One region of the Halotolerantifilum yawarlongkerapense genome, then DNA from elsewhere that is predicted to be linked to it. Evidence: riboswitches for the same ligand, from Rfam matches in the RefSeq annotation. Region 1 holds a riboswitch; each other region holds the start of a gene.
The links. A riboswitch is a leader RNA that binds a small molecule or an ion and turns the genes downstream of it on or off. The one in region 1 is predicted to bind S-adenosylmethionine.
Positions count from the first base shown of each region.

Region 2: another riboswitch for S-adenosylmethionine. It lies ahead of ACULM0_RS06275 (O-acetylhomoserine aminocarboxypropyltransferase/cysteine synthase family protein); the one in region 1 lies ahead of metK (methionine adenosyltransferase).
Region 3: another riboswitch for S-adenosylmethionine. It lies ahead of metF (methylenetetrahydrofolate reductase [NAD(P)H]); the one in region 1 lies ahead of metK (methionine adenosyltransferase).

Region 1 is NZ_CP199719.1:1,528,752-1,538,911, reverse strand. It holds gene ACULM0_RS07460 (LytR/AlgR family response regulator transcription factor) at 1-288, shown strand, start outside; gene ACULM0_RS07455 (PAS domain-containing protein) at 567-2,024, shown strand; gene ACULM0_RS07450 (response regulator) at 2,059-2,427, shown strand; gene ACULM0_RS07445 (two-component system sensor histidine kinase NtrB) at 2,430-3,791, shown strand; SAM riboswitch class I at 3,902-4,011, shown strand; gene metK (methionine adenosyltransferase) at 4,099-5,283, shown strand; gene nhaC (Na+/H+ antiporter NhaC) at 5,401-6,813, opposite strand; gene ACULM0_RS07430 (NAD/NADP octopine/nopaline dehydrogenase family protein) at 6,815-7,915, opposite strand; gene ACULM0_RS07425 (sigma-54 interaction domain-containing protein) at 8,199-9,605, opposite strand; gene recD2 (SF1B family DNA helicase RecD2) at 9,888-10,160, shown strand, end outside.
Region 2 is NZ_CP199719.1:1,274,195-1,284,354, forward strand. It holds gene leuC (3-isopropylmalate dehydratase large subunit) at 1-295, opposite strand, end outside; gene cimA (citramalate synthase) at 246-1,925, opposite strand; gene ACULM0_RS06260 (2-isopropylmalate synthase) at 1,906-3,450, opposite strand; gene ilvN (acetolactate synthase small subunit) at 3,447-3,950, opposite strand; gene ilvB (biosynthetic-type acetolactate synthase large subunit) at 3,947-5,629, opposite strand; SAM riboswitch class I at 6,145-6,248, shown strand; gene ACULM0_RS06275 (O-acetylhomoserine aminocarboxypropyltransferase/cysteine synthase family protein) at 6,328-7,623, shown strand; gene metA (homoserine O-acetyltransferase MetA) at 7,628-8,536, shown strand; gene ACULM0_RS06285 (PAS domain S-box protein) at 8,594-10,160, opposite strand, start outside.
Region 3 is NZ_CP199719.1:1,286,796-1,296,955, reverse strand. It holds gene ACULM0_RS06330 (NADPH:quinone reductase) at 1-914, opposite strand, end outside; gene ACULM0_RS06325 (YeeE/YedE family protein) at 1,780-3,087, shown strand; gene ACULM0_RS06320 (FAD-dependent oxidoreductase) at 3,177-4,874, shown strand; SAM riboswitch class I at 5,059-5,168, shown strand; gene metF (methylenetetrahydrofolate reductase [NAD(P)H]) at 5,247-6,170, shown strand; gene ACULM0_RS06310 (hypothetical protein) at 6,154-6,837, shown strand; gene ACULM0_RS06305 (homocysteine S-methyltransferase family protein) at 6,834-9,251, shown strand; gene ACULM0_RS06300 (GNAT family N-acetyltransferase) at 9,241-9,735, shown strand; gene ACULM0_RS06295 (IS30 family transposase) at 9,895-10,160, shown strand, end outside.

The DNA.
Region 1 (10,160 bases):
CCCGTGGAAGAGATCACCTACGTGAGCATCGTGGACAAGCACACCACGATCCATTCGCGCAAGGGCCTTTTTACCTATGCCTATCCCCTCAACCACCTGGAGAAGAAGTTGCCTCATAAGCTTTTTTTCCGGTCGCACCGGGGCTTCCTCTTGAACCTCACCTTTATCGAAGCAGTGGAGCCTTGGTTCAACAATACCTACCTGGTGAAATTGCGTGGAGAAGAGGAGAAGGTACCCGTATCCCGTTCACAGGTGAAGGCCTTCAAGGAGCTTTTGGGGCTTAAATAAAAAAAATGTCATTTCGGAATGAGTTTTCGACCGTTCGGAAGAAAGGAAGTATTTCGGGGGGCGACCTATGTTAGAATGGCCCTGGCCGTCGGATGAAAGTTTCCCCCGAAATGACCGATAGGCTACCCTTCCCCCCCAATGACAGGGTATCATAGCATATCTGGGATGGCGTCTTCATCCATCCCACCCCTTCAACCGCAGGAATCCTGCGGTTATTTTTTTTGTGCGGGGGTAAATAAAGAGACGTAGATGAGTATGTGAGAATGGGGGATCAAGCAGTGAAAAGATTATTCGCAAAGACCGATGCTTTTGATGACGCCATGGCCTTTTTCTCAGGTGGAAAATTTCTTTATGCCAACGCAGCGTTTTTGGATCTTTTCGGCTATGACGACCTAGCGCAAGTGGTGGGCCGATCGATCGATTCGGTGACCCCCCCGGGTGCGCCCTATCCTGATTATATGAAGCGTATGCAAGCGAACCCCGCTGAAAACGGTAGTGGATACCGCTTCGATTGGAAGCACCAGAAGACGGATGGAAGTCCCTTTGAGTCGGAGGTGATCGTGTTCCCCGTGGGGCTCGATGAAGAGAGTCTATTTGCGTTGATCGTGGTGGACCTATCGGACTGGATCCAACGGGCCGAGAGCACGTCGGATTTTTACGGGGAGTTTTACGGCGATCAGGAGGCCATTATCCTGATCATCGATCCGGAGGATGGTCAGATCCTGTACGCCAGTGAGGGGGCCTGTGCCTTCTACGGTTACACCGAGGAAGAGCTCACAGACCGTTCGATCGCAACGATCAATACCCTCTCGCGGGCGGAGGTGCGCGCCGAGATGCAGAAGGCCGCATCGCAGAAGCGGCGGCATTTCGAATTTTACCACCGTCTGGCGGACGGGACCTCACGTGAGGTCCGTGTGATCAGTGGTCCCATCGATTACATGGGAAAGAAGGCGCTGTACTCCCTGGTGCGACCGCGGGAGGAGCAGCAGAAGTCAAATCTAACGATAGAAGCCTCTCTCTTTGAGCAGATCTTCTTCAAAGGACACGAGGCCCAGTGTGTGGTCACCACCGATGAACGGGTACTCGTGGCCAATCAAGCTTTCCACCGCTTTTTCCACTATGAAGCAGGAGAGGTGGTGGGGCGTTCGATCATGGAGCTGGTGATCCCCACGGAGCACCGTGAGGAGGCGCGGCGTTACCGCGACCTCCTGGCCTTCGGCGAGACACTCGAACGGGACGTGATCCGAAGAGACCATCTAGGGAACGATCACCTGTGCCACATGATCCTGACGCCCGTGCGTTGGGGTGAGGAACTGGTGGGTACCCACGTGATCTATCGCGACCGGAGCGACGAGGCCGAGGACTCGGAGCGGCAGCTGCTCGAACGATGCTTCACGCGTACGGACGAGGGTTTTGCCATCGCCGATAGCGAGGGCATCATCCAGTGGTCCAACCGACCCTTCCAGCGGAATGTCTGGGGTGTGGGTCTCAAGGAACAGATGGATTTCAAGATGCTTGTGGCCGAGGGAGAAAGGGAGGAAGCGCTCGCGTGTCTGGAGACAGATGGGCGATGGCGGGGAGAAGCCCGACCGATCCTGGGGGGAGGTCCCGACACCTCCCTCTGGGTGCGGATCTACCGCATAGAGAACAACGAGGGCGAAACTTCGCTGTTCGTGTTGCTACTGTCTGGAGCCAGCGCCCAGCCCAACTGGGAGGGCGAAGTGCGGGAGGAGTAAGGGAGATTTTTCTCCCGGGAGAGGAGCCTAGAGCATGAGAGTACTGATCATAGAGAGGGAGACGGAGCGCCGGGAGCGGCTGCAGGAACAAATCGCACCGGCGGTGACGCAGTGCGTCGCGGTGGATAGCGGGAACTCGGCGCTCAATTACCTGGAGGAGTCCTTTGATCTCTGCGTCCTCGATCACGAGATGACGGGTAAAGCCGTCTACGAGATGCTGATCGAAATGAAGGTGGCCCTGCCCCAGGCGGAGCTGGTCGTCTACGCCGGAGAGGATGATCCCACCCACGAGAGCGTCGCCAAGGTCATGGGGGCCGATCATTTCCTCCTGAAGCACCAGACGGACGCAACGCTCATCGATTTCATCACGCGCCGTGTAAAGCAAAAAGGAGGGCGGGCCTAGCCATGGAAGAAAAGATCAAGAGAATCATCGAGGCCTACAAAGACCAGGATTTGATTCACATCGCCGTGACCTGCCCGGAACTGGGAGTCGCCATCGATCGGGCCTACCAGAAGGAGACGGAACACCACCGGATCAACGAGATGGTGAGGGGCGGTCGGGGTCGCGTGGAACTGGTGCTACACGAGATGAAGGACAAGTACGCCCTGCTCGCCGAGCTCCTGGCCGATCAGTTGTCCCTGGCCCTGGTGGAGAAGGAGCGGGAGCTCTTCAAGAAAATCGCGGATTACGGTGAGAACAGCATTCTGGTCACCGATGAACGCGGGCACATCCGATATGTGAATTACCATTTTGAAAAGATGACGGGCTACCAGCTGGTGGAGGTCATCGGCGAAAATCCCAACATCCTGCGTTCGGGCGAGCAGTCCGACGCCTTTTACCAAGAGATGTGGCAGGAGATCAAGGCGGGCCGTCCCTGGCTCGGTGAGTTCCACAACAAGCGCAGGGACGGATCGCTTTTTTGGGAGCGTGCTCGGATTTTGCCGCTCGATCTCGCCGATGAGACGGTCTACGTGGCCTACAAAACGGATATCGCCCTGCAGAAAAAAATCGAGGAGACCCTGATCCTAAAGAACCGGCACCTAGCGGATGTGCTTTCGGAACTGGAGAGGACCCAGACGGCCCTTCGGGACCAGGAGGGACTGGAGGAAGTCGGCGATCTCGCGGCGGGCTTGTCCCACGAGCTGGCGATTCCACTGCAGGTCTTACGCGATAGGCTGGAGACCCTGCAAGAGGAGAAAGACAGGGTTGGAGAAAGAAAGGCGCAGTCCCTCCTGTCTGAGATCGACCGCGCTCTCGGCTATGTGGAAGGGGTGATCCGGTCCTTCACCTCCTACACGGAAGGAGAAAGGGAAGAAGGGAATACCCCTTACAACCTCGGGGAAGCCCTAGACCGGGTCTTGTCCCTGCTGTCGCCCCTGATCGGTGATCAAGTGATGGTAAAGGTGGACATGGATGAGGTGACTCCCTTCACCTGTAGGGAGGTGCCGATGAACCGGATCCTGTTCCAAGTGATCGAGAATGGACTGGAGGCCATCGGAAAAAAAGAGGAAGGCGGGACCCTGACCATCGAGGTGAGAGAGGATGAGGACCTGGCGGTCCGGATTCGAGACGATGGGGTGGGTATCCCCCAAGGGGACCTAGCCAGGGTCTTCGATCCCTTTTACACCACGAAGGAAGGGACGCACCGAATGGGCCTGGGCCTCCACGTGACCCGCCACCTGGTGGAAAAAGAGATGGGCGGGCAGATCGATGTGACGAGCGACCAAAACCAGGGAACAACGGTGACGATCTGTCTCCCCCGCTAAGGGCTTTTGGGGAAGACGTGGTCACGCGGACAAAAAAATCTAGTATTCCTAAGAAAAATTCTTGCTAACGGTATTTTCCTGTGGTATAGTACAAACTGCAAAACAACATAACCTTATTGCGAGAGACGGAGGGATTAGGCCCCGCGAAGTCCGGCAACCTGCCTGAAAGAGGGTAAGGTGCTAAGTCCTACAGGCGCTCTGGATGCCTGGAAGATAAGGAGACGAAAGAACCGACTCTCTTCTCGCGCGCTTATGCCAGAACGGGAGTTTTTCCTATTCAGCTAACCCTTTTGGAGGTGTATCGACTGTGAAAAAAAGACTTTTTACCTCGGAATCAGTAACCGAGGGACACCCAGACAAGATGTGCGACCAGATTTCCGATGCGATTCTGGACGCCATCTTCATGCAAGACCCCGAGGCCCGCGTGGCCTGTGAGACGAGTGTGACCACTGGACTCGTGCTCATCGCCGGCGAAATCACGACCGACTGCTATGTAGACATCCCCAAGGTCGTGAGACAGACCGTTCGCGAGATCGGTTACACCCGTGCAAAATATGGATTCGACAGTGAAACCTGTGCCGTGCTCACGGCCATCGACGAACAGTCTGCGGACATCGCCATGGGCGTCAACGAGTCCCTAGAGCACCGCAGCGGTGTACAGGACAAGTACGAGCTCATCGGTGCCGGTGACCAGGGTCTGATGTTCGGCTTCGCCTGTAACGAGACGGAAGAGCTTATGCCCTTGCCCATCAGCCTGGCCCACAAGATGGCCAAGCGTCTGGCCGATGTACGCAAGGAAGGTATCTTGGATTACCTGCGCCCCGATGGCAAGACCCAGGTGACGGTAGAGTACCGCGACGACAAGCCCTACCGCGTGGACGCGGTGGTCATCAGCACCCAGCACCGCGAGGACGTAGCCCTTGCTACGATCGAGGCCGACTTGATCGAGCACGTGGTGAAGGCCATTGTTCCTGAGGACCTACTGGATGCGGAGACCAAGTACTACATCAACCCCACGGGCCGATTCGTCATCGGAGGCCCCCAGGGTGATGCTGGCCTGACGGGCCGCAAGATCATCGTGGATACCTACGGTGGATACTCGCGTCACGGCGGCGGAGCCTTCAGCGGGAAAGATCCGACGAAGGTAGACCGTTCGGCTGCTTACGCAGCCCGCTACGTGGCGAAGAACGTCGTGGCCGCTGGGCTGGCCGACAAGTGCGAACTGGAGCTGGCCTACGCCATCGGTAAGGCAGAGCCCGTTTCCATCCTGGTGGAAACCTTCGGCACCAACAAGGTGGACGAAGACCTGATCGAGACGCTCGTGCGCAAGCACTTCGACCTGCGCCCCGCTGCGATCATCGATACGCTGGGCCTCCGCGCCCCAATCTACCGTCAGACGGCCGCCTACGGTCACTTCGGTAGAACGGACATCGATCTGCCTTGGGAGCGCACGGACAAGGCTGCTCTCCTGAAGGAAGAAGCGGGTCTGTAAACGGACCCAAAACAATAAAAGCAGTATCAGCGAGGCAACGACGAAAGTGCCTTTTTAGCGGTAAGAGAACGGCCCCGGATCCTAGAAAACTAGGATCCGGGGCCGTTTGATCTTGTCTTAACTCTCTGCGGTGACAGCGTAGACTTTCGCACTCTCGATCTCGCCGGTCTTCCACTGGAACTTGTTCAGGTGTCCGTAAACGATCGAGATGATCGGGACCACCCAACAAAGGATGGCATAGGGCGCGTAGGCCAGGGTACTGACGCCCAGGGTACCCGCCATGAAGACGCCGCAGGTGTTCCACGGTACAAGGGGCGAGGTCAGCGTGGCCGAGTCCTCGAGAGTCCTCGAAAGGGTCTGGGGTAGGAGATCGCGTTTCTTGTACTCCCCGACGAACATGCGGCCCGTGATCACGAGGCTCGTGTACTGGCTGGCCGTGATCATATTGAGGCCGATGGCACTGAGCACGACGGAGGTGACGAGTCCACCGATGGATTTGGTGAGGCGGACCACTTGACCGAGGAGCACTTCCAGGACGCCGTTCTTCTCCAGTACAGAGCCCAGCGTGATGCCGAGCATGGCGAGGCTGGCCGTCCAGTTCATGCTCTGGAGCCCCCCGCGGCTCAGGAGGGTGTCGATTTCATCGATACCGCTGGCAGAGGCGTAACCGCTATTCAAGATGCCGGCGATGGATGTGACGGATTCTCCCTGAAGGAAGATGGCCAAGACCGCCGCGGCCAGAGTGGCGCTCACCAGCGTGATCAGGGAAGGGACCTTTTTGATAGCGGCCGTTAAGATGATGGCCGGTGGGATGAGCGTGAGTATACTGAGGTTGAAGTTCTGCTCGATCACCTGGAGGATGGCATCGATGGAAGCGGTGTTGACCGTACCACCGTAGTTCATCCCCAGGGCACCAAAGATCACCAGGGTGATAGCAAATCCGGGTACCGTGGTGTACATCATGGATTTGATGTGGTCGAAGAGATCACCCTCTGCCACGGCTGGTGCGAGGTTCGTGGTATCGGAGAGGGGTGACATTTTGTCGCCCAGGTAGGCACCGGAGATGATGGCACCTGCCGTCATGGCAGGGTCCACACTGAGACCAGCGCCGACGCCCATGAGCGCCACACCCACCGTACCGGCGGTGGACCAAGAGCTACCGGTGGCCAGGGCCACAATGGCTGCGATGATCGTTGAGGTGACCAAGAACATAGAAGGGTTGATCAGCTTCAAGCCCCAGTAGATGATCAGGGGCACGGTACCGCTGGCGATCCACGTTCCGATCAGGGTACCGATGATGTAAAGGATCAGGAGCGGAGGGAGGGCCAGCTTTCCGGCTTCTTCGATGGACGACATGATGGCCTCCCATTTGGCACCACCGAGCATCAGGACCAAAATCGCAAAAGAGGTGACCAGGAGCAGGGTGATATGGATGGGGATGCTCAGGAGGAAAACACCTGTGGACATACCCACGATCATGAAGAGCAAGATAGCCAGGGATGCATTCAAGCTAGGTAAAGATCGATCCATATTAGTTCACCTCTTTCTGGTAGAGAGCTTCAAATTTTTCATCCAAGACCTCGTTGACCGTGATCCCGATGGTGGCCATGGTACGCACGGCCTCGAATCGGTAGTCTTTCTGTCGGACAGCAGAGGCTACAGCGATCACGGAGTCGATCAGCGGGGTTTTTATCCCCAGTTGGTCGGCCATGTGGGACATGAAGACCAGACCGTAGCCGACATCTTCATTGAGATAGCGGTGGTCGAGGGCGGATTGCGCCTTGATCCCCTGGAAGCCCGGAGCTTTGGTGTAGCCTTCGTGGTAGGTGGCTTCTTCCATATAGCCCTGGAGTACGCCGAGCTCGTTGTCCGGTAGAATCGTGACGCCGAGCTTTTCTGCAATCATCAGGCGCTCGCGATCGACGGCAGCCATGAGATTGGCCACACCCGGTGTAATGCCCTCCTCGTAGAAAAGGAAGTCGCCGTTGGTCCGTTCGATCAGAGCGGCATTCATCAGTGTGATCGAGGGATGGAGGACGGGGTTCGAGTTCTGGAGCATGGTCTGAAAGACATTCTTTGCGCCTTCCGTATGGGGATAGACCGCTTGGAAGAGTTTGAGCGCTTTGTCGAGGTCGCCACTGGGAATGGTGGAGAGGTAGAGACCGCCCCTGAGTTTTAGGAAAATCTTGACGCCGCCCGAAGGTAGAATCCGAGAGGCATAGGGGAGCGTCGATGTTTCCCCGATCAAGACTTGTGAGGCTTTGGGGTGATCGCCGAAGATTTTTTTCGTGATCAGGGCGCCTCCGAAGGAACCGGGGCAGACGATATAGACCTGATTCGGCTCGATGACTTCTTTGATGGTCTCGGCAAAGGGCTCTGTGCTAAAAGAGGGCCCGATGGCCAGGATCAACGCGGCGTCGCGGATGGCTTCGGCGATATCGTGGCCCGCATAGAGAATGGGGGCAAACCCCTCCAGTTCACCTTCTACTCGGATGCCCTTGTCCCGGTTGAGTTTGTCGATTTGTGCTGGAAAAGCCTCAAAATCAAAGAGACTCACCTCATGCCCTGCCAGTGACCAGTCTGCCGCCGCTGCACAGGCTCCGTTGCCCGATCCTAAGATGGCTACTTTCATACTGTACTTCCTCCCTTTTCAGTCCTTTGCTTGTACAATCCGGTAAGTTCCATGTGATCTTCTCTGTCTGTTGAGAATGATCTACCCTAGGATAGTGCAAAGGCTGTGCCAATATTCTGAAAAGGTTAGAAGGGTTGCAATCACTAACTTTGAGCGAAGTGTGCAGTTTGAACCATTACAAAATGCCAATAAATGAGCATATGAAAAACGTTTTCCGAAAGATGTGACGGCTTTTCGTCACTAACGATCCTGAAATGGCGAAAAACTGTCACCGAGACGGGGTCTAGGGGGTAATATCCAGCTTGTTCATTCTGTATGTGAGGGTCTGGCGCGGTAACTCTAGGATCTCGGCCGCCTTGACGATATTTCCTCGGGAGTGCGTCAGGGCACGCAGGATCATCTCCCGCTCTACCTTCTCCAGGTGTTTTCTGAGGGACATTTGAATCGGGCGTTTGGTATAGGATTCCAGATCTTGTGAGGATTCCTGGTTTTGAAGGCTGTTGACCGCTTCTTTGAAATAGGCGGGTAAGTGCTTGGTCTGTAGGATGCGATCGGAAGTGATGGTGGTCATTGCCTCGACCACGTGTTTGAGTTCCCGTACGTTGCCATGCCAGGAATAGTGGAGAAAGAGATCCATCAGTGCTGGGGACAGGCGCTGGGCCCCGGCTCCACGCTGCCTGGCCTGCTTGAGGAAGTGTTCGACGTAGACGTAGATGTCTTCCTTGCGCTCGCGAAGAGGAGGTAGGTAGAGGGTGTTGCTACTGAGCCGATAGAAAAGATCTTCGCGGAGTTTTCCTTCTCTCATCAGTTCGAGCGGATTCTTGTTCATGGCCACGATGACCTTGACCTCCAGTTGTGTCTCCTTGGTACTACCCAGCGGTCGGACCATGCCGTCCTGTAGGATCCTCAGGAGCTTAGGTTGCAGGTGGATGGGCATGGAGTTGAGCTCGTCGAGAAAGAGTGTGCCGCCATCGGCCAGTTCAAAGAGGCCCTTCTTGTCTTCCGCACCGGTGAAGGCTCCTTTGGTCGAACCGAAGAGAATGGACTCGAATAGGTTCTCGGGTGTGGCCGCGCAGTTGTGGGTGATAAAGGGCCCCTTGCGATCGGGGTTGTGGTTGACCATAGCGCTGGCGAAGAGTTCTTTACCCGTGCCGGTTTCTCCGTAGAGAAGGACCGGGCTGTCCAGTTTGGCATAAAGCTTGGCGCGCTCGATCGTGTCGAGGAGCTCGCTGTTCTGCGTGATGATGTCATCGAAAGTAATGTGGTGATCGTAGGCGTGCAGGTTGGTCCGCGATGGGTCCCTAGGCTTCGTCCGCTCCGACGACCGTTGGAGGTCGTCGAGGGAGGTGCGATCCTGGGAAAGCTCGATGGCCCCGACGATTTCACCGAAACGGATGATGGGAAAGGTAATGTTGTTCGTGTGATAGATGCGACCGCGAAAATCTTTGAAGGTCTGGTTCTTCTGGTAGATGACCTTGCCCGTTTTCAAACAGGTCTTCATGGTACTTTCCTGTGGGTCCAACTGCGGGTAGACATCGAAGTAGTACATATTCGAATAGGCGCTGTAATCATTGACGATGGGCTCGGATTCGGACCACCCGTTGATCCGAACGGTATAGAGCACCTGCAGGTTCTTATCAACGACCATCATGGAATCGACGTAATTTAACATCCACGGTAACTCTTTCATGCTAACTCCCCCTCTCGGTCTGGCTCTTCTCATTTGACCTCATGATACGGCAAGTGGATGTGCCCCGTCAACGGTGGAAGCGCAGCAGGCCCAAACTGCTTTGTAACACGCGGTGAAAAGCATCTTCCTATCTCGAACAGGACGGTTGGCTGTCGATGGCAACTTTCTTATAGAAAAAAGTGGAAAATCTACACAAAAGGTCTCCTCTGGCTAGTCCAGCGGGGATCTTTTTTGATATACTAAGGGGGAATGTGTAGGAATCTTTGGAAAGTGGGAACGTTTATGATCACCCTTCGGGGCACTGTGGAAGATATTATCTATAAAAATGACGAAAACGGCTACACCGTGGCCATTATCGAGACGGAGGATGGCTTCGTCACGGCCAACGGCATCATGCCGACCCTGGAGCAGGGACTGGACTTCGCCCTGCAGGGGGAGTTCACACGCCACCCCAAGTACGGCGAGCAGTTCAAGGTGACCACCTGTGAAGAGGTGCTGCCCACGGAGCGTCGTCAGGTGATCCGCTATCTGTCGAGCGGTCTGATCGACGGCGTG
Region 2 (10,160 bases), 250 kb from region 1:
GGCCAATTTCAAAGTAGTGCTTGATTTCTTTTTCGTGCGCGAAATCCCGGATCACGCGACACTGCTCGGCCGATTTGATGTCTTTGTTCGGTGCAAAGTGATCGGGCACAATAGCAATTTTCTCCCGGTCGAAAACGTCCTCTTTTCCAATGGCTTGGAAGGACTTGAGTGCCACGGGTGTCGTGATATCATTACCGAGGACAAGATCGAGATCGACGGTGATCAGGTCACCAGCCTCCACTTTCTCAAGCCCCGCGTGAGCTGCTAGTATCTTTTGAGTCATGGTCATGCCCATTAGCTGTCTCCCCTTTCTGAAGTGCATTAGATTCGCTGTAAAGAAATGATTCGAAGGAATCGATCAAAGCCGCGAAGCTCGCCTCAATAATATTCGTTGATACGCCAACGGTTCCCCAAACACTGCGCCCATCAGTCGATGTGATGTGCACGCGGACCTTGGCCGCCGTTGCCCGATCAGTATCTAGCACTCGTACTTTGTAATCGAGTAGGCGCATCCGATCGAGCTCCGGATAAAAGACCCGGAGCGCCTTCCTGAGCGCACGGTCGAGTGCATTCACAGGCCCGTCTCCCTCTGCTGCCGTCATCTCTTCTTTGTCGTCGACCACCAGCTTCACCACCGCCGATGCACTCTCTTCCTCTTTGCGGTGATCATCACTGAACACACGGTAATCCACGACTTTAAAAAACGTCCGGTGGAGGCCCATCAACCGTCGGATCAATAGATCGAAAGAATTCTCAGCCCCCTCGAACTGGTAACCATTGTGCTCGAGCGTCTTGAGCTTCTCCATGAGATCGAGTGTCTCGGGCGATTGTTTCGTGACCCATGGGGCCACACGCTGTATCTTGTCCAGGATGGTACTTCTACCTGACACCTCCGACATCAGAACACGGCGATCGTTGCCCACCCAAGCGGGGTCGAGGTGTTCGAAGGAGCGGGGATTCTTACGCACGCCATCAATGTGCATTCCCCCCTTGTGTGCGAAAGCACTATTGCCCACATAGGGCGCCCGTTCGTCAGGAGCAAGGTTGGCAAGCTCGCTGACGGTGCGCGACAAGAGCATGAGCTCTTTCATCCTCTCCGGAGGAACGCAGGTGTAGGTTCCCTTCAACTGAAGGGTCGGCAGGATCGATATGAGATTCGCATTGCCGCAACGCTCCCCGTAACCGTTGATGGTCCCCTGCACCATCGTGGCCCCGTGGTGGACGGCAGAAACCGAAGCCGCCACGGCCATGCCGATATCATTGTGGCAGTGGATACCCACCGCGGTGCCAAGGGTCTTGTCCACGTCTTCTACTGCACGGGCTATCTCCTCAGGTAGTGTTCCGCCATTGGTATCACAAAGGACGAGCCAATCGGCACCGCCTCCTTCGGCGGCTGCCAGCACTTGCATGGCATAGGTGCGGTTTTCGCGGTAGCCGTCGAAAAAATGCTCCGCATCAAAGATGACCTCCTTACCCATCGCCTTGAGATAGCTGACGGTCTCGTGAATCATCGCTAGGTTCTCTTCCAAGGTCGTTCGAATGATCTTTGTCACATGAAAGTCCCACGCCTTGGCAAAGATCGCCACCGCTGGTGTCCCCGCCGAGACCAGGGCCCTTACGTTCTCATCCTCCTCCACGGAACAGCCGGCACGTCTGGTGCTACCGAAGGCCGTCAATTTTGCACGCTCCAGGTGTAGCTCCTCCGTGCGTTCGAAGAATTCCAAATCCTTGGGATTCGATCCGGGATTACCCGCCTCAATATAGTCGATGCCAAACCGATCGAGGGCCCGTGCAATCTTGATCTTGTCGAGCACGGTGAAGGCGATACCTTCGGCCTGTGCACCGTCTCGTAATGTTGTGTCGAAGGTCATGATCTTTTTCTTACGTCTTAAATCCCCAAGGGGTTCACGCTCCTTTTCGCTCATCGTTTTCCACTTCCATTTGATCGAACAGCACCTTGTTCACCGCGCTCATATAGGCGCGGGCACTGGCTTCGATGACATCTGTGCTCACGCCGCGACCGATGTACAGCTTCCCAGCGCTCTCGACCTTAGCCGTCACTTCACCGAGGGCATCCTTCCCACCGGTAACCGCTTTGATATAGTACTCTTTCAATGTGATTTCAAGTCCCGTTGCCCGGTCGATTGCCTTGTATGTCGCGTCCACCGGACCATCACCACAGGCAGCTTCCTCCACGCAAACATCTTCTCGCTTGAGACGTACGGTTGAGGTGGCCAGTAAGGTGTTCCCACTGGAGATATGATAGTAATCCAAGGTGTAGATCGACGGGGTATCGGAGGTTTCCGCACTAAGCAGGGCCTCGATGTCCTCATCGAGTACAGCCTTCTTTTTGTCGGCAAGATCCTTGAACCGCTCGAAGGCGCTGTTCAAGACGGTCATGCCGATGTCACGATAGCCGAGGTCCTTTAATTTTTCCTCGAAGGCATGTCGACCAGAGTGCTTGCCGAGTACCATCTGGCTCTTTTTCAAGCCGATGGATTCCGGTGTCATGATCTCATAGGTTTCCCTATGGCTCATGACACCGTGCTGGTGGATGCCCGATTCATGGGCGAAGGCGTTGGCTCCGATGATCGCCTTGTTCGGTTGGATCTGAACACCCGTCAGATGACTGACCAGGGCACTCGTCCGGTGAATCTCCTCGGTGATCACCTGGGTATGATAGGGGTAATGGTCTCCGCGGGTCCTGAGCACCATCACGATTTCCTCGAGTGCGGCGTTACCAGCTCGCTCGCCTAGGCCATTCAAGGTACACTCTATCTGCCTGGCGCCATTTGTGATGGCGGCGAGGGAGTTGGCCACGGCCAATCCTAGATCGTTGTGACAGTGAACGCTCAAAATCACGTTGTCGATTCCCTTTACCTTCTCTTTGATCCCTTGGATCAGCCGCCCGAATTCTTCTGGTGTACTGTAGCCCACGGTATCCGGAATATTGAGTACCGTGGCCCCCGCCTCGATAGCGGTTTCTAGTACGCGGTGGAGAAACTCAGGTCTCGTGCGTGACCCGTCTTCCGGTGAGAAAGAGATATCCTCGCAGAGACTTTTTGCGTAACCCACCATCTCGCGGACTCGATCGATCACTTCCTCCGGTGTCATCTTGAGCTTATACTCCATATGGATGTCCGAGGTCGCGATAAAAGTATGGATCCTCGGCTTCTCAGCATACTGAAGTGCTTCCCAAGCACGATCGATGTCAGCCTTGACCGCTCTGGCCAATCCGGTGATCACAGGACCGCGGACGCTCTTTGCGATGGCCTTGACCCCTTCGAAGTCTCCTTTCGAAGCGATGGGAAATCCCGCCTCGATAGCGTCTACACCGAGGATCGCCAGCTGTTTGGCAATCTTTAGTTTTTCTTCAACGTTCAAACTGATTCCCGGTGACTGTTCCCCATCACGAAGTGTTGTGTCAAAAATATAAATTTGATCTGTCATCTCAATTCAACCCCCTCTTGGTTTTTCGGCTGTCGTCTGTCGATGGCCACGGTTCCCGTCCGCACCATCTCCTGGATGCCATAGGTGAGCATCAGATCGCGTAGCGCATCGATTTTCTGCCCCTCACCGGTCACCTCTGCTGTTACCGTCGATTGATCCATGCCCACGATACGCGCGCGGAACACTTCCAGTGTCTTCAGGATCTCCTGCCGATTCTTCTGCGGTGCATGAATACGAAGGAGCGCCAACTCCCTTGCGACGGGATCGTGATCAATAATCGATACCTTGATCACATCGATCAGCTTGTTCAGTTGCTTGGTGATCTGCTCGATCAGTGCTTCGTCCCCATCGACCACGATCGTCATTCTGGAGATTCCGTGTTTTTCCGTAACGCCTACAGCTAGGCTGTCGATATTGAATCCGCGTCTGCTGAATAGCCCGGCGACTCTCGATAGCACGCCGGCGTGGTCGAGCACCTTGATGCTCAGGATTGTTCTCATACCACTTCATCTCCCTTCCTCGGGATCACCGCTGCATCGGGAGAGACCATGAGATCCAATAATACCGTTTGCTCTCCCCGGAAGACGTTCGGTAACGCCTCGCTAAAAGCAAGGTCATCAATGACTCTTCTCCCCTCGAAACCATAGGCCGAAGCGATGATGGAGAAGTCCGGATTCCCCTTCAAGTGCACTTGTCTGTGCCTTTGTTCGCAAAAATGGTCCTGGAGCTCACGCACCATCCCGAGATGATTGTTGTTGAACAGAAAAACCTTAATCGACGCGGATTCGGCCGAGGCAGTAGCCAACTCAGCCATCGCCATTTGGAAGGATCCGTCGCCGGTTATCAAGATCACCTCGCGGTCGGGATTGGCCACCTTGGCCCCGATGGCCGCAGGCAATCCGTACCCCATCGTTCCCAATCCTCCGGAGGAAAGAAACAGACTCTCCTCCTTGATCGCGAGATAGCGTCCCGCCCACATCTGGTGTTGCCCCACATCTGTCACCACGATGGTGTCGGCTGGCATCCTTCGTCCGATCTGCTGGAGTGCCTTCATCGGATGAACGCCCCCGGAGATACGACCAACCCCATGATGGATCTTTTTCCAAGAGGTGACTTTTTCGATCCAACCGCCACCCGACCGATGGATACGCTCTGCTTGAAGCTGTTCGAGAATGTTCTTCGCATCGCCAACGATCGGTAAATCCACTCTGACATTCTTTCCGATTTCCGCCGGATCCACATCCACATGGGCGATGGTCGCGCGGTGACCGAATCCACCGGTGGCACCTGTCGCCCGGTCGGCCATCCTTGCACCGATGACAAGGAGTACATCGGCTTCTTCAAGAGCGAGCGTGGCCGCGTGAACACCGTGCTGCCCCCCGATCATGCCCAGACTCAAAGGATGATCCGTCGCGATAGCCCCGATGCCCATGAAAGTAGTGGCCACGGGTATCCCCACCTGTTCGGACAACGTTCTCAGGGCTTGTTTCGCCCCTGCAGCCACTATACCGCCACCGGCAATAATCAGCGGTCTTTTGCTTTTGTTTAACAGTTCGGCCAATTTTTTCACTTGACCGGGGTGCCCTGCAACGGTTGGTTTGTAACCGGGTAGATCGAGAGGCATCGCCTGCCAACGGTCAGTCGTGGCCTGCTGCACATCCGTGGGGATATCGATCAACACAGGACCCGGTCGACCGGTTCGCGCAATGTAGAAGGCCTCTTTGATGATCCGTGGGAGGTCCTCCACGTTTTTCACCAGATAGTTGTGTTTTGTAAAGGGTTCCGTCGCTCCTGTTATGTCCACTTCCTGAAAAGCATCCGACCCGATACGCTCCCTGGGTACCTGTCCCGTGATGGCCACCAACGGTACGGAATCCATATATGCAGTGGCGATTCCTGTGATCAGGTTCGTTGCCCCGGGGCCCGATGTCGCTAGACAAACACCCGGGCGCCCGGAGCTCCGGGCGTAGCCGTTTGCCGCGTGGGCCGCCGCCTGTTCCCCCCGAACGAGGATATGCCGGATTCGCGAGTCGCCCAGCGCATCATAGAGCGGAAGAACGGCACCACCGGGATATCCGAAGAGCGTATCGACGCCCTCACTTTCAAGACTTTTGATAATCAGCATCGCACCTGTCATTTTCTCCACATCGATCGCCCCTTTCACTCGATTTTTTTGCATAAAAAAACCCCGCCCCAATCTTTGGGGCGAGATGTTTGTCCCGCGGTACCACCCATTTTTTTCAGGGCCTCGCAGCCTTGAAACTCAGTGGATCCGAATAAATGCTCAGATCACTCGATCGATAACGGGATCATCCGACCGCATCTAATGACAAGCGAAGGCTTGTGTTCAAATCGGTGCCTTGGAAGTGAGAAGGATCCAGCTAGGTTGTCGGTTTTCAGCCACGACCGACTCTCTGTTGAACGTACTGGCGCTGTGCCTCATGTCTTCCGCATTGGCTTTCGAGGTAATTACTGAATATTCTAACAGCACCTCTGGTGCCTGTCAACGGAAATGTCGAGATTTCAACAGGGTGTTTAAGACCTGTGCCAACCGTCGCAAAGCTTGCATTTCACTACACTGCAGCGTTTTGAATCTGGAAAACGATTGCACGCCCTTGTTTTGACGCAATTTTTCGAAAACGAATTGACAAGCCTTCTTGCAACCTGTTATCATAGACATCAAATTCAATACGCTTTTCATCCAGAGAGGTTGAGGGACTGGCCCTACGACACCTCAGCAACCATCGACTCGTTCGAAACGGTGCTAATTCCAGCAGAAGTTATCTGGCAGATGAAAGGAACGAAGTGCTTGACCAAGCGCATCTTCTCCTTTTTGCCGGGAAGATGTGCTTTTTTTGTGATAAGGAGGAAAACGAGATGACCGTTCAAAGTAAACAGCTAGCAACCATTGCAGTGCACGGGTCCTATCGACCGGATGCTACAGGAGCCATGCTCCCCCCCATCTACCAGACGACGGCCTATGCTTTTCAGGACGCAGACCACGCCGCACGATTGTTCAATCTTGAAGAGGGCGGCAACATCTACACACGGATCAACAACCCGACGAACGATGCCTTCGAACAGAAGATCGCAGCGCTCGAAGGAGGTGTGGGCGCACTGGCCACTGCCTCTGGCCAAGCAGCCACTACCCTGGCGCTGCTCAATATCTGTACCTCGGGGCAACACATCGTGGCTGCCAATACACTCTACGGTGGAAGCTATAGTCTCTTCGCAAACACCTTTGCAAAAATGGGCATTGAAGTGACCTTCGTGGACCCCGATGCCTCTCTCGAGACTATCGCGCAGGCATTTCGCCCCGAGACGCGGGCTCTCTTTGCGGAGACCATCGGCAACCCGGGCCTTAATCTACTGGATTTCAAAAAATTCTCAGCCCTCTCGGAAAAATTCAACGTCCCACTGGTCATCGATAACACCTTCGCGACGCCCATCTTGTGCCGCCCCCTCGAACTGGGCGCACATATTGTTGTACACTCCGCAACAAAATACCTGGGGGGACACGGTAACAGCATGGGAGGGGTGATTGTGGACGGTGGGGGTTTCGAGTGGGATCCAGAAAAATTCCCGGGACTAACGGAACCCGATCCTAGCTATCACGGCATGCGCTATGTAGATACCTTCGGATCCGCTGCCTATATTGTCAAAGCTCGCGTTCAGCTTCTGCGTGACCTCGGTCCCACCATTTCTCCCTTCAATGCTTTTCTGATCTCACAGGGTATGGAGACACTACCGCTTAGAATCAAGAAACACTGTGAGAATGCTCTGGGCCTCGCCCGTCATCTTGAAAAGCATCCCGATGTCAGTTGGGTCTGTTATCCGGGTCTAGCTAGTCACGACAGTCATGCCCTGGCCACCCAGTGGATGCCGGATGGTGTGGGGGGTATCTTGACCTTTGGAGTCAAAGGTGGAGCCACCTCCAGCAAGGTTTTCATCGACAATGTAGCATTGGCCACACATGTGACGAACCTGGGGGACACCCGTACCCTGGTCAGCCATCCGGCCAGTACAACGCATCGTCAATTGACCGAAGAAGAACAAAGGGCCTCAGGTGTACTGCCGGATCTCATCCGCGTCTCTGTGGGCATTGAAGATCTTCAGGATATTCTGGAGGATATGGACAAGGCGCTCGCAATCGCCACCACAGAAAGGGAGTGACCCCATGCCCATCGTGATTCCCGAATCCCTACCCGCCGCAACCACCCTCCGGGAGGAAAATATTTTCGTCATGAAGGAAGGCCGGGCCATCCACCAGGACATCCGGCCACTTCAGATCGTGATTCTCAATTTGATGCCTACAAAGATCGAGACCGAAACACAGTTGCTCCGATTGATTGGCAATACCCCCTTGCAGGTAGAGGTCACCCTTCTCCAGACCTCTTCTTATCAACCGACCAACGTCTCTCGAGAGCATCTGCTTCGTTTCTACACAGCCTTCGAAGCCATACGTCACCGTCATTTCGACGGGATGATTATCACAGGCGCACCAGTGGAAACACTCCCTTTTTCGGAGGTAGACTACTGGCAAGAGTTCACGGAGATCTTGGATTACGCTCGAGATCATGTGACCTCCACCCTTCACATCTGCTGGGGAGCTCAGGCTGCTCTCTATCATCGGTATGGTATTGAAAAGCATCCTCTGCCCGAGAAAGCCTTCGGTGTTTTCGATCACTACATCCATCCACATCCCTATCCACTTTTGAGGGGTTTCGATGATCTCTTCGCCGTTCCTCATTCCAGGCACACTGAAGTAAAGACCGAAGAAATCAATAAGCACCAGGATCTCGTGGTACTCGGCGATTCCGAAGAAGTGGGCGCAGGGATTGTGATGAGCCGTGACGAACGTCAGATCTACGTAACCGGTCATTTGGAGTATGATCCCGATACGCTGGATAAAGAATACCGCCGGGACCTGGGCAGGGGACTATCCATCGCACCCCCGAAACACTACTACCGGAAAGATGATCCCGACCAACCGCCGGTCGTTCGTTGGCGGTCTCATGCCAACCTACTCTTTTCCAACTGGCTGAATTATCACGTCTACCAAGAAACACCTTTTCATCTCGATTGAAGAGAAAAAATGCGGCGCATGTTCTGGATTTACCGGAACATGCGCCGCATCAGTTTTCTATTCCTGGGTTTCAGTCTGGACTAGGTTGACGAAGACCCGGGCGATATCCGGATCGAACTGACTACCGGCATGGGCCTCGATCTCCTCGATCGCCTCTCCAAAGGTCATTGCCGGGCGATAGGGGCGCTCAGTGGTCATCGCATCATAGGCATCACAAAGGGCGATCATGCGTGCTTCTACAGGGATCCGTTCCCCCGTCAGCCCCTTGGGGTAGCCTGTTCCGTCATAGCGTTCATGATGAGATAGGATGATCTCTGCAAACTCTGTCATCTCGTGAACGGAGTTCATGATGCGATAGCCGATCTCAGGATGACGCTGTACTTCTCTCCACTGTTTCACGCTCAGTTCCCCGGGACACATCAGGGTCTCCTTCGATAGGGCAATCTTACCGATATCATGGTACCATCCAATCTGCCTCAGATCTTCCACCACATGGGGTTCATAACCCAGTGCATCGGCCAATCGACCGGCTAGATCACTGACTCTTCGGGCGTGCTGTTCTTCCCCCGGGGTCGTCTCATGAAGGTGCTTCATGATCATCTTGAAGATGCCTGATTTGTACCGAGGGCTTTCTACCAGCTTATGCCGATACATTTTCTCCTCAGCTCGTTTCAGTAGGTCCGAAATCGCTTCCTCCGGTTGTGTTTTCGTCGCCCATCCTGTGGAAACCGAAAGCGGAATAGAGCGCACGGTCTCATGACGACACGCCAACTGAATGCGAGTCGCAATCGTCAGCAGATCCTCCTCCGCCGCGTGCGGCAGCAAAATCACAAACTCATCACCACCTAGCCGTGCGATGATCTCATCGGAACGGCAGTGATCGCGCAGGACCCCACCGATGCGCTTGAGCAGTTCATCCCCCGCATCATGACCGAAGGCATCGTTCGTCAGCTTCAGTCCGTTGACATCCGCCATGATGATTCCGATGGGATAATTCCGCTCGGCATCGAGGCGTTGTGATTCTTCCTCAAAAAACCTGCGATTGTACAAACCCGTGAGCTCATCGTGGTAACTCACGTACAGGATTTCTTCCTCTGTTCGCTTGCGGTCCGTGATATCCGTGTAGATACCGTAACCACCCACCACCTGTCCGTTTACAATGATGGGAACACCTTTGATACTAACGTCAACAGGCTTGTCATTCTTACCGTACCGTACCCCTTCTTCTGCGATCTTGTTCCCGCGCAGGAGAATCGTCGTCAAATTCTCAGTGTATTTTCGGTGGGCCCGATTGATAATCACTTCATCGATTTTCCGAGCGATCACATCCTCTATGGCGTACTGGAAAAGCTGGGTGAACTGATCATTGATCTCCAGGATGCGGTGTTCCTTATCGAAACGAACTATCGCATCGGAAGAATTCGTGAACAATGCTTCTGAAGTGATTTTCTGGGTCGCCAGCTCACGCTCAGCCATCTTTCGCGCCGTGATATCACTGTAAATGCCGTAACCACCCACCACTTCTCCCTCGACGATGATCGGCACACCACGCACCGAGAACTCCTTCATGAGATCGCCTTTGGTCCTGCGGTACCCTTCCACAGCAATCTGTTCTCCCGCCAAG
Region 3 (10,160 bases), 240 kb from region 1:
GCATTCTCGATCGGAATTTCATCTCCAACCTGAGGGCGTAATATCCCTGATTGTAGAAAGGCCCCAATGGCAGCAAGACTCTCTTGGTACTCGCTGGGTGGTGCGTTCCAAAGGGCCATGCCCAGAATAGCCGCTTCCTTCATCATGGCCAGCCTAGGGGAGATCTCCAGACTACCGCGGTTACCGACAACGACAATCCGACCATAGGACGAGATGATTTTTAAATCAGTCTCCAAGTTCACATTGGCCAGGAATTCGATGATAGCATCTGGGCCGCGGCCATTGGTCAGGGAGATGATTTCGTCCATGTTCTCTTTCGTCACATGATCGATCGCATGGTCGGCCCCCGAGGCTTTCACCACGAGTTGTCCTTTCTCGGTGCTGGCTGTCCCGATGACCGTGGCCCCCATGCCTTTTGCCATCTGAACGGCCAGAGAACCGACCCCGCCACTGGCACCGTGGATCAAAATGCTTTCACCCGGCTTGATCTTTGCCCTGTGGAACAAAGCACGATAAGCGGCCAAAGCAGGAATCCCCAGCGAGGCCCCCTCCTGATAAGAGATCGTCTCCGGTAGTCGGTGAACAGTATTCGCATCACAAACGACTTTTTGCGCATAGGTGCCTGTATTTCGCTTGGCCAGCAGTGCGGCAACGAAAACCCGATCACCGACGGCCAGGTGATTCACGCCGTCACCAACTGCATCGACGATGCCAGCACCATCGAATCCTGGTGTATAGGGTAGTGTGGGAATTAAAAAGGAATAAGTACCCGTACGGATATACGTTTCATTCGGATTGACACCAGCGGCAAACAAGCGCACGCGTACTTCATCCGTCTGTGGAATGGGTTCGTTAACATCCCTATAGATTAGTACTTCAGGTCCGCCGAATTCAGTCAATTGTATTGCTTTCATCTCACTTCCTCCTTCTGATTTGGTCTTTTAATGATTCTCTTTTTCATAGTACCCAGATTTTTATATGATACCGGTGCGATCTACTCTGCAAGCATGGTCTGATGAAAGAATACACATGCGAACCCTTTATATATTTTGTGATAGGGGTAAGGATAACGAAAACGTAGGTGAGGATTGTGCTATTAGAAAAACTGGGTCAGAAAAGGTTTCTTTAATAGTGGGCTTTTATTGAAGGGATTCAATTGACAGGTTCCAGTCCTGAATGTTAAAGTTTTCATAAAGTGGTCGAGGTTTTCTGCAACTACTATGAAAAAAGTGGAACCATGGTGTCCACAGAGTAGGAGCAGGACGTTCGTAGGGTGGATGACCGATAGGTCGCGGCCCATGCCGGTCCAACCCGTGGAGCAGAGAGCAAAGGCTTCGAACGTATGGAGAATCGACCCAAGTGGTGAATACATTATTTTCAGATAGGAAACGTATACCATCGATTGTGAAGGCATCGTCAAACTAGGAAAGGAGGATGACGCATTCTCGTATCGCTTTTAAATCGGGCCCAGAGGAGCCCAAGACACTCCCCAATAGTTCGTTTATTGCGTTCACTACGAGAATCGTACGCTAGCAATCTCCTGTGAACGTACTAGGACGAGTCAAGAATATTCCATTAACAGTTGGCAAAGATCGGAGAGACTCATGGAGAAGGGGCCCGCGTTCGCTTTGGATAGTTCAGATCATTTTTTCATGCATCTTTCATTCTAAAAATGATTCCAAAGTGTGAGTGCGTAAACGTGTCACTTCGAGAGAATGTCCGGATCAGTTCAATGAAAGCAAGAGTTTGGAGGAAACAATGAATAAAGGAGAAAGAATTATGGTATCGGAGCAATCCATCACGAGGGGAGCCGATTCAGTAACCATGGAAAAAGCGGAAAGAATTCTAGGGTTTGTCTTGTTGGGCCTGTTGTTGTTCATTGGAAAATCGATGTTGGTTTCCAATATGATATTCTTCCGATTGGTCGTCGGGATTGGACTAGGGTACGCGCTTTCTAGAGCATACACAGGCTTTGCAGGAAGCGTGAACAGGGCGTTGAACGCAGGTTCTACGAAACTGATGCGCGCCATGATGTTCATGTTCTTTATCTCTGCCGTGATCACGGCGGGGCTACTTTTCAACAACGATGTGACTTCTTACGGTCTCTGGATCAACCCGATCAACCTTGGATTGATTTTGGGAGGAATTTCCTTTGGTTACGGTATGGGCTTTTCCACGTGTTGTGCTTCTGGTGTGATGACGGACCTCGTAACGGGACTTCCGCGAGCCTTTGTCACCTTGATTTTCTTCATGCTCGGTGTGTTCGTCGGGTTTCCGATTCAGAATCGTGCTTCGATTGTTCGGGACTCCTGGTTCACGTCGGAGACGGGGCTTAACTTCAAAAATGGCGTATTTTTACCGGACCTCTTTCAATGGGATGGAATGGGCGGTTACCTCGGCGCACTGGGCCTGATCGCAGTGTTCTGCGGTATCGTGATCTACCTTTCGTTCCTTTACGAAAAAAAGAGAAAGCAGACAGGCACGTACAAAGGACTCGATATCGAGCGCCTGCAGGATACATCCGAACCTTTTGACCCCACGAATTTCAAAGTCCTCAGTGAAGATACCTATTACCGTGTCTTCGCTAAACCATGGACACTCTTGCAGGGTGGTCTGGTATTGGCCCTGCTCTACACGGTCCTCATGGGCGTAACACGCTCCGGTTGGGGCGCGTCGACACCTTACGGTCTATGGTGGGGCAAGATCATGATGGTCTTCGGCACACCTGTGGACAGTATCGCGAACTTCACGAAGATGAAACCGTCGGCCTTTTTACTCCCGTTCTTTGAGCATCCCGTATCCGTACAGAACTTCGGGATCATCATGGGGACCTTGGTCTTCATGCTCACCGCCGGTCAGTTCAAAAAGATGTTCACCGCAGAGCTGAAGGTGACACCGAAAGAAGTCGTACTGTTCGCCATGGGTGGCTTCTTCATGGGCTTCGGAACGAGACTCGCCAATGGATGCAACGTGGGAGCACTCTACACGCCGATCGCCAATTTATCGCTTTCCGGTTGGTTTTTCCTCGTGGCTATGGTCGTCGGAGGAGTCATCGGTAAGAAAGTCGCCAACTTGGTGAAAGCATAAGCAGCTTGGTATCAAAACCATCTCCCCTTCAGTAGGGAGGGGGAGAACTACATATAAATATAGAGAACGCGGAAAGAGGAGGCGTACCAATGAGCAAAAGAATTTTGATCGTGGGTGGCGTAGCGGGAGGCGCATCAGTTGCCGCACGTGTGAGACGAATTGATGAACAAGCAGAAGTGGTCATGTTCGAGAGAGGTCCCAATGTTTCTTTTTCAAACTGCTCACTGCCCTACCATCTGTCGGGTATCGTGCCGGAAGCTGACGACCTTGTGTTGATGTGCCCTGATATGTTTGATAAGCAGTACAATATCGAAGCGCGTGTTAACTCAGAAGTCATCAAGGTCATGCGAGATGAGAAGAAAATTCTCGTGAAAAATCTCGTGACGAATGAAGAATACGAGGAAAGCTATGACAAGCTGGTGCTCTCACCCGGAGCCAATGCGATTTTACCGCGTAGCATCGAGGGGATCACGGGTGAAAACGTATTCGTCGTGAGAAACGTTGTGGATATTCGCAAGCTCCAGGGATACATCAACGAGAACAAGATCCAGGATGTTGCTGTTGTCGGTGGTGGTTTCATCGGTTGTGAAGTGGCTGAGAACCTCGAGATGGCTGGAAAGAATGTAACCCTGATCGAAGCCCAGGATCAAATTATGGCTCCTTTTGACTACGACATGGCCCAACTCCTCCATAAAGAAATGCACGACAATGGAATCGATCTCGTTCTCTCCGATGGTGTCTCTAAGATTACCAAAGGAGAAGTGGAATTGGCTTCTGATAAAAAAATCAAGGCCGATGCTGTGATCATGGCTATTGGTATCGCACCGGAAACATCCTTAGCCGTAGACGCTGGTCTGGAGATCGGTGCAACGCGTGGAATCAAGGTCGATCACAATTACCTGACGAACGATCCAGATATCTACGCTGTCGGTGACGCGATCGAAGTCTTCCACAAGATCACGGGCAAACCCACGCGATTGGCTCTCGCTGGCCCCGCCCAGCGACAGGCGAGAGCTGCGGCTGATCATATGTACGGCATCCACCACAACAATAACGGTGTCATCGGTTCTTCCGTTGTTCAGATCTTTGAGCTGGGTGCTGCCTCCACGGGCCTCAACGAAAAAACCTGCCAGGCCGCTGGACTCAGCTACGATGTGGCTTATGTGATTCCTGGTGATATGGTGGGTCTGATGCCCGAGTGTAGCCCTATGCATTTCAAGCTGATCTACGAATACCCGACGGGTAAAATCCTCGGCGCACAGGCCATCGGTGTCGGCAACGTGGATAAACGCATCGATGTCATCGCCACGATGATCACCATGGGTGGGACACTCGAAGACCTCAAAGAACTCGAGCTTTGCTACGCTCCTCCCTTTGGAACGGCGAAAGATGTCGTGAACTTTGCTGCCCTCGTAGGTCTGAACTTGCTCTACGGTAAGTTCAACCAGGTGCGCGTATCCGAAGTGAGGAACCTCGTGGAAAGCGACGCCTTCATCATCGACGTACGCGAGCCCGACGAGTTCGCAGAGGGTCACCTCGTGAACTCTGTGAACATCCCGCTCAGCGAGATCCGCAATCGCCTCGATGAGATTCCGAAGGACCAACCCGTGTACCTACACTGCCGCTCTGCGCAGCGTAGCTACAATGCGGTACTGGCTCTCCAGGGTAACGGGTTTGACAACGTGTGCAACATTTCGGGCTCTTATCTGGGCATTTGTTGTCACGAGTACTTCCGCGATCAGACTACGGATCGCGAAAAGATCGTTACCGCTTACAACTTTAATTAGTCATAACCGGACCCTCCACAATGGAGGGTCTTTTTTCAACAGAAACCATGAGAAAGTCGGCGGGCCTCCTACGAGCGTCGGTTGCGAAGAAATTGGAAGGTTTCTCATCTGATCACTTGTCTGCAGGTGCCAATCTGTGGTAGGATGACTATCAATTAGAACCATTCAGACAATTGCATCGCATTTCTTATCAAGAGAGGCCGAGAGACAGGCTCGATGACGCCCGGCAACCAGCTGTTCCTAAGCATGGTGCTAAATCCTGCATTCCCCGATAAGGGGAATGAAAGATGAGAGCGTCAGATTATAAGATCAAGCGTCGCTTTCTATCAATAGAAAGCGACGCTTTTTTATTTCAGTAGAGGAGGAGAGACCATGTACATCCACGAGCTTGCGAAAAGCAACAAACCACTGATTTCTTTCGAAGTCTTCCCACCGAAGCGAAAGGGTGATCTCAGATCGGTCTATCGCACGATTGAGGAGTTATCCGATCTTTCTCCGGATTTCTGTAGTGTAACCTACGGAGCTGCAGGATCAGAGCGTGGCGAGGGAACCCTGCGTATCGCCGACTGGATCCAAAGGGAGGTAGGAATAGATGCTCTCGCCCACCTGACCTGTGTGGGAGCCACCCGTGAAGAGATGGAAAGGGTGCTCGACACTTTTTCCGAGCGCGGCATCCGTAATATCCTGGCCCTAAGGGGGGATCGTCCGGAGACGGAAGGACCTTTCACATCGGACTTCCACCACGCTTCCGATTTGATTCGGATGATTCGCAAGCGCGAGGCTTTCTCCATTGGCGCCGCCTGTTATCCGGAGGGGCATGTGGAAGCGAAGAGCCTCACAGCCGATCTTCTGCACCTGCGCGAGAAAGCGGGCGCCGGAACCGATTTCTTAATCAGCCAACTGTTTTTTGATAACGAGAAGTTCTATGATTTTCGCAAGGAAATGCGCTCGATCGATATCCATTCTCCTCTGTTCGCAGGGATCATGCCGGTGCTCAATAGACGTCAGATCGAGCGGATGGTGGCGCTCAGCGGCGCCACCTTACCCCCGAAATTCAGGAAAGTACTCATGCGCTACGAGCATGACCCGGATGCACTGCTCGATGCTGGAATAGCCTATGCCGTCGAGCAAATCGTCGACTTGTTCTCCAGTGGGGTTGATGGGATCCATCTGTATGTGATGAATAAACCGGAGGTTGCCCGTCGTTTGGTTCGATCGACACAGAGTATCGTCAAGATGCTCAAGGCGGAGAAATCCGGTGAAAGCAGTGTGAAGCCATATGCTCAAGAAGCGTAAAGAACGCATGCGAGAACAGATCGATCGCACTGCCCTCCTCTCCTACCTACACCATGGGGGAGCAGGACTCCATTCAGAACAGGAAATGGCCATTGAAACGGCCATCGATGAGGTCATCGCAATTTCGAATCCGCGGGCCATCGCTCACGTCTTTCGACTGGCTAGCGTGGAAAAGGGTGTAGCGCTCCAAGAGGGGCCGACCCTCTTATCGCAAGATCTCGCCCGAACGCTTACAGGTGCTGAGGAGGTGGCGGTCGTGGCCTGCACCTTGGGCCACGAAGTCATGCGACAGATCAAGAAGCGCATGATGACACGTCCCTCGGAGGGTGTTCTTTTCGATGCCGCTGCCTCTGCCTTGGTCGAAGCGCTGGCCGAAGTGATCCACAGGGATTTGCCCCGATCCAAAGAACAAACTGTTGGGATACGCTACAGTCCCGGATACGGCGACCTGTCGTTGGAAAGTCAAGAGGAGCTACTTGCGCTGATCGGCGCACAAGAACGACTGGGGATTCACACCAACGCAGGGCATCTGATGATTCCAGAGAAGTCGATTTTATTTCTGGTGGGTATCGGACCAGAAGGTTTGATGCAAACATCGGTAGCTTGTGACCACCGATGTTTGCAATGCGATGCAAAGCTATGTCTGACAGAAAGGAGTCGCACATGAATCGATTCATTGAGCAGCTCAAAAGAGGGATCATCGTTTTTGACGGCGCTATGGGAACGGCTCTACAGAAAAAAGGCTTACCACATGGCATGCTACCGGAGGCTGTGGCTATCGAGCACCCCGATTGGCTAGAAGAAGTCCACAGGGCGCATCTACTGGCAGGTGCCGATGTGATCACTACAGCAACTTTCGGTGCGAACGCAATCAAGTTGAAAAAGGGCGGGTTCACGCCTGAAGAAGTCATTCCGAAGGCGGTGGCCTGTGCACGGAAGGCCATTGACCAACTTGGAGCAGATGATAAGGAACGATTTATAGCCCTCGATCTAGGCCCGATCGGCGGTCTCATGGCCCCTTACGGCGACCTGGATTTCGACGAAGCCTACACTCTGTACGCTGAACAAGTGAAACTGGGCGTCTCCGCTGGCGTGGATCTGATGCTTATCGAAACACAGACCGATCTACAGGAAGCGCGCTGTGCACTCTTGGCGACAAAAGACCATACAGACCTACCGGTGATTGTCACCATGAGCATTGAAGAGAGCGGTCGTACTTTCATGGGAACAGACACGGAGACCATGGCCACCGTTCTCGAGGGCATGGGCGCCACGGCCATCGGACTGAACTGTTCCTTTGGACCCGAGGGGCTCTTGTCCCATATTGAGAATCTTCTCAGCAGCACGCATCTACCGATCATGGTCCAACCGAATGCCGGCCTCCCCACGGTTCGATTCGGACAAACTGTTTACGAAAAGCCGGATGCGGCTTTCCTTTTTCATGCGCGCACTTTTTTTGATCGGGGTGTTTCGATCATGGGCGGTTGCTGTGGGACCACGGCAGAGCACATCCAACTGATCCGACAGGCTGCGGATCAAGCGCCTTTGGTAGAGAGAAGGATCTCGCATATCGCCCGGCTGGCCTCCCATCGCCGTGTTGTCCGCTTGGCGCAAGGGCCACTGATCGTTGGAGAACGGATCAACCCCACCGGACGTCCGGCCATGAAGGAAGCTCTGAAAGCAGAGCGCTTCGATTATCTCATCGAGGAAGCGATTCGTCAGGTAGAAGAAGGTGCCGATCTGCTCGATGTGAACATCGGGCTCCCGGGTATCGATGAAGTGGCGCTTTTACCACGGCTGGTCATGGAACTGCAGACGGTGGTCGATGTGCCTCTTGTGCTCGACTCCTCTGATCCAAAGGCTCTCGAAGCTGCGCTCAGGGTCTACCAAGGAAAAGCACTGATCAACTCAGTGAGCGGGAAAGTGAATAGCCTCGATCACATACTCCCACTGGTCAAACGCTTCGGGGCATCGGTGGTCGGCTTGTTACTCGATGACAGCGGACTACCGGAAACGGTAGACGAGCGATTGGAGATCGCCAGACAGATCCTAAAAAAAGCTACCGCGCTCGGCGTTCATCCGAAGGATCTTGTCATGGATTGCCTCACCCTGCCCGCTGGAGCCAAGCAGGAACAGGTCGAGCCTACACTAGAGGCACTTGAGCGCGTCAAAGCGACATACGATGTGCACACCATCTTGGGCGTGAGCAACATCTCCTTTGGCCTACCGAACCGTGAGGCGATCACCCGCACCTTCACAGCCCTCGCCATCAGCAAGGGTCTCGACCTGGTCATCGCCAACCCTGGGCAGGCTTCTGTTGTGGAGACGGTTCATGCCGCCCGTTTGCTCCGGGGAACGGATGTGGACGGAAGAGGGTTCATCGACCGATATGGAAAATCTAACGACGATTCATCGACTCAGTCTGAGACCATCATGATGACGATGTCAGAGGCCATTAGGGCGGGGCACACGAGAGCGGCCTTGCGTGCGCTCGATGAACTACTGGAAGAGAAAGATCCCCTGGAGATTATCAACGATGAGATGATTCCGGCTCTCAACGTCGTCGGGGAACAATATGAGGAGGGAAAACTCTTTTTGCCGCAACTGATCCGGTCGGCGGAGGTGGCCAAGGAGATTTTTGCGGTCCTCAAGGTAAAAATGGCACAGGCAGGGCAAGAAGAAGGGCCCAGCAAGAAGATTCTTTTGGCCACTGTGGCACACGATGTACATGATATCGGTAAGAACATCTTGAAGGTTGTGCTCGAAAACTACGGGTACACGGTCGTTGATCTGGGCAAAGATGTCCCTGCGTCAAGAATCCTAGAGGTTTGTCGACAAGAGGAAATTCCCCTCGTCGGTCTCAGCGCCCTCATGACCACCACTGTGACCAGTATGCAAGAGACGATCGCATTGATCAAAGACCAGCTTCCCAACACTCGCGTGATTGTGGGAGGGGCTGTGCTCGATGCACAGTATGCTCAGACGATCGGTGCCGATGCCTACGGACAAGACCCCATGGAGATGGTACGTTATGCAGAAGCATTATTCCAGCAGGAGAGGAGCCCTTCCAATGAACGCTAAGATCAGAACATTTGAGGAGAAGGATCTCGAGTGGGTCATCCGACGCCACGTGGCCATCTATGGTGAGGAAGAGGGATTCGACGATACCTTTGAGCGTTATGTGGCGGAGCCTTTGACAGCGTTCTGGGCTGACTTTGATGCTGAGCAGGAGAATCTCTGGATTGCCGAGGTAGAGGGGTCGCCCGTGGGCGCCGTGGCCATCGTGAAGGCACCGGAGGGATGGGCTCAGCTCAGGTGGTTTTTCCTCGATCGCGAGGCCAGGGGGCGGGGAATCGGGACCAACCTCTTACGAGAGGCCGTGGCCTTTAGTCGTGAAAAGTACTATGCCGGGATCTTACTTTGGACGGTAAGTCAGCTCCTACCCGCAAGAGCCCTTTACGCTCGTTTTGGGTTTGTGAAAATGGAAGAAGTACCGCACCAGATTTGGGGACAAGATTTGGTAGAGGAACGATGGGAGCTGATCTTAGAAAAGGCGGAGCGATAAAAATCCAGTGGCTCTCCCTCGTACCCACTTCATCGGGTACAAGCAATGCGTGAATAATATGCTTGATTGTAAAATGAAATTGAAACAATAAAAAATCCATAGTGTGCCAACCTGTAATATAATTAGTTCACCACAAACAATTATAAGGAGGGCATCACTATGGATACCATCAATGATACACCAGTTGACCGAAAGAATAAACATCTAAGTGCATTTGAGCGGGGTGAAATTGCATCTCTGCTCAAAGAGGGCTACAGCGCTTATGCCATCGCAAAGAAGCTAGGACGAGCGTATAACACGATTCGAGTCGAGCTCGAAAGAGGTACTGTCACCCAGATCAAAAACGACCGCGAGGTAAAGATCTACTATCCAGATACCGGCCAGCTCATTTACGAGCGTAATCGGGAAAACTCGAAGAAACAATA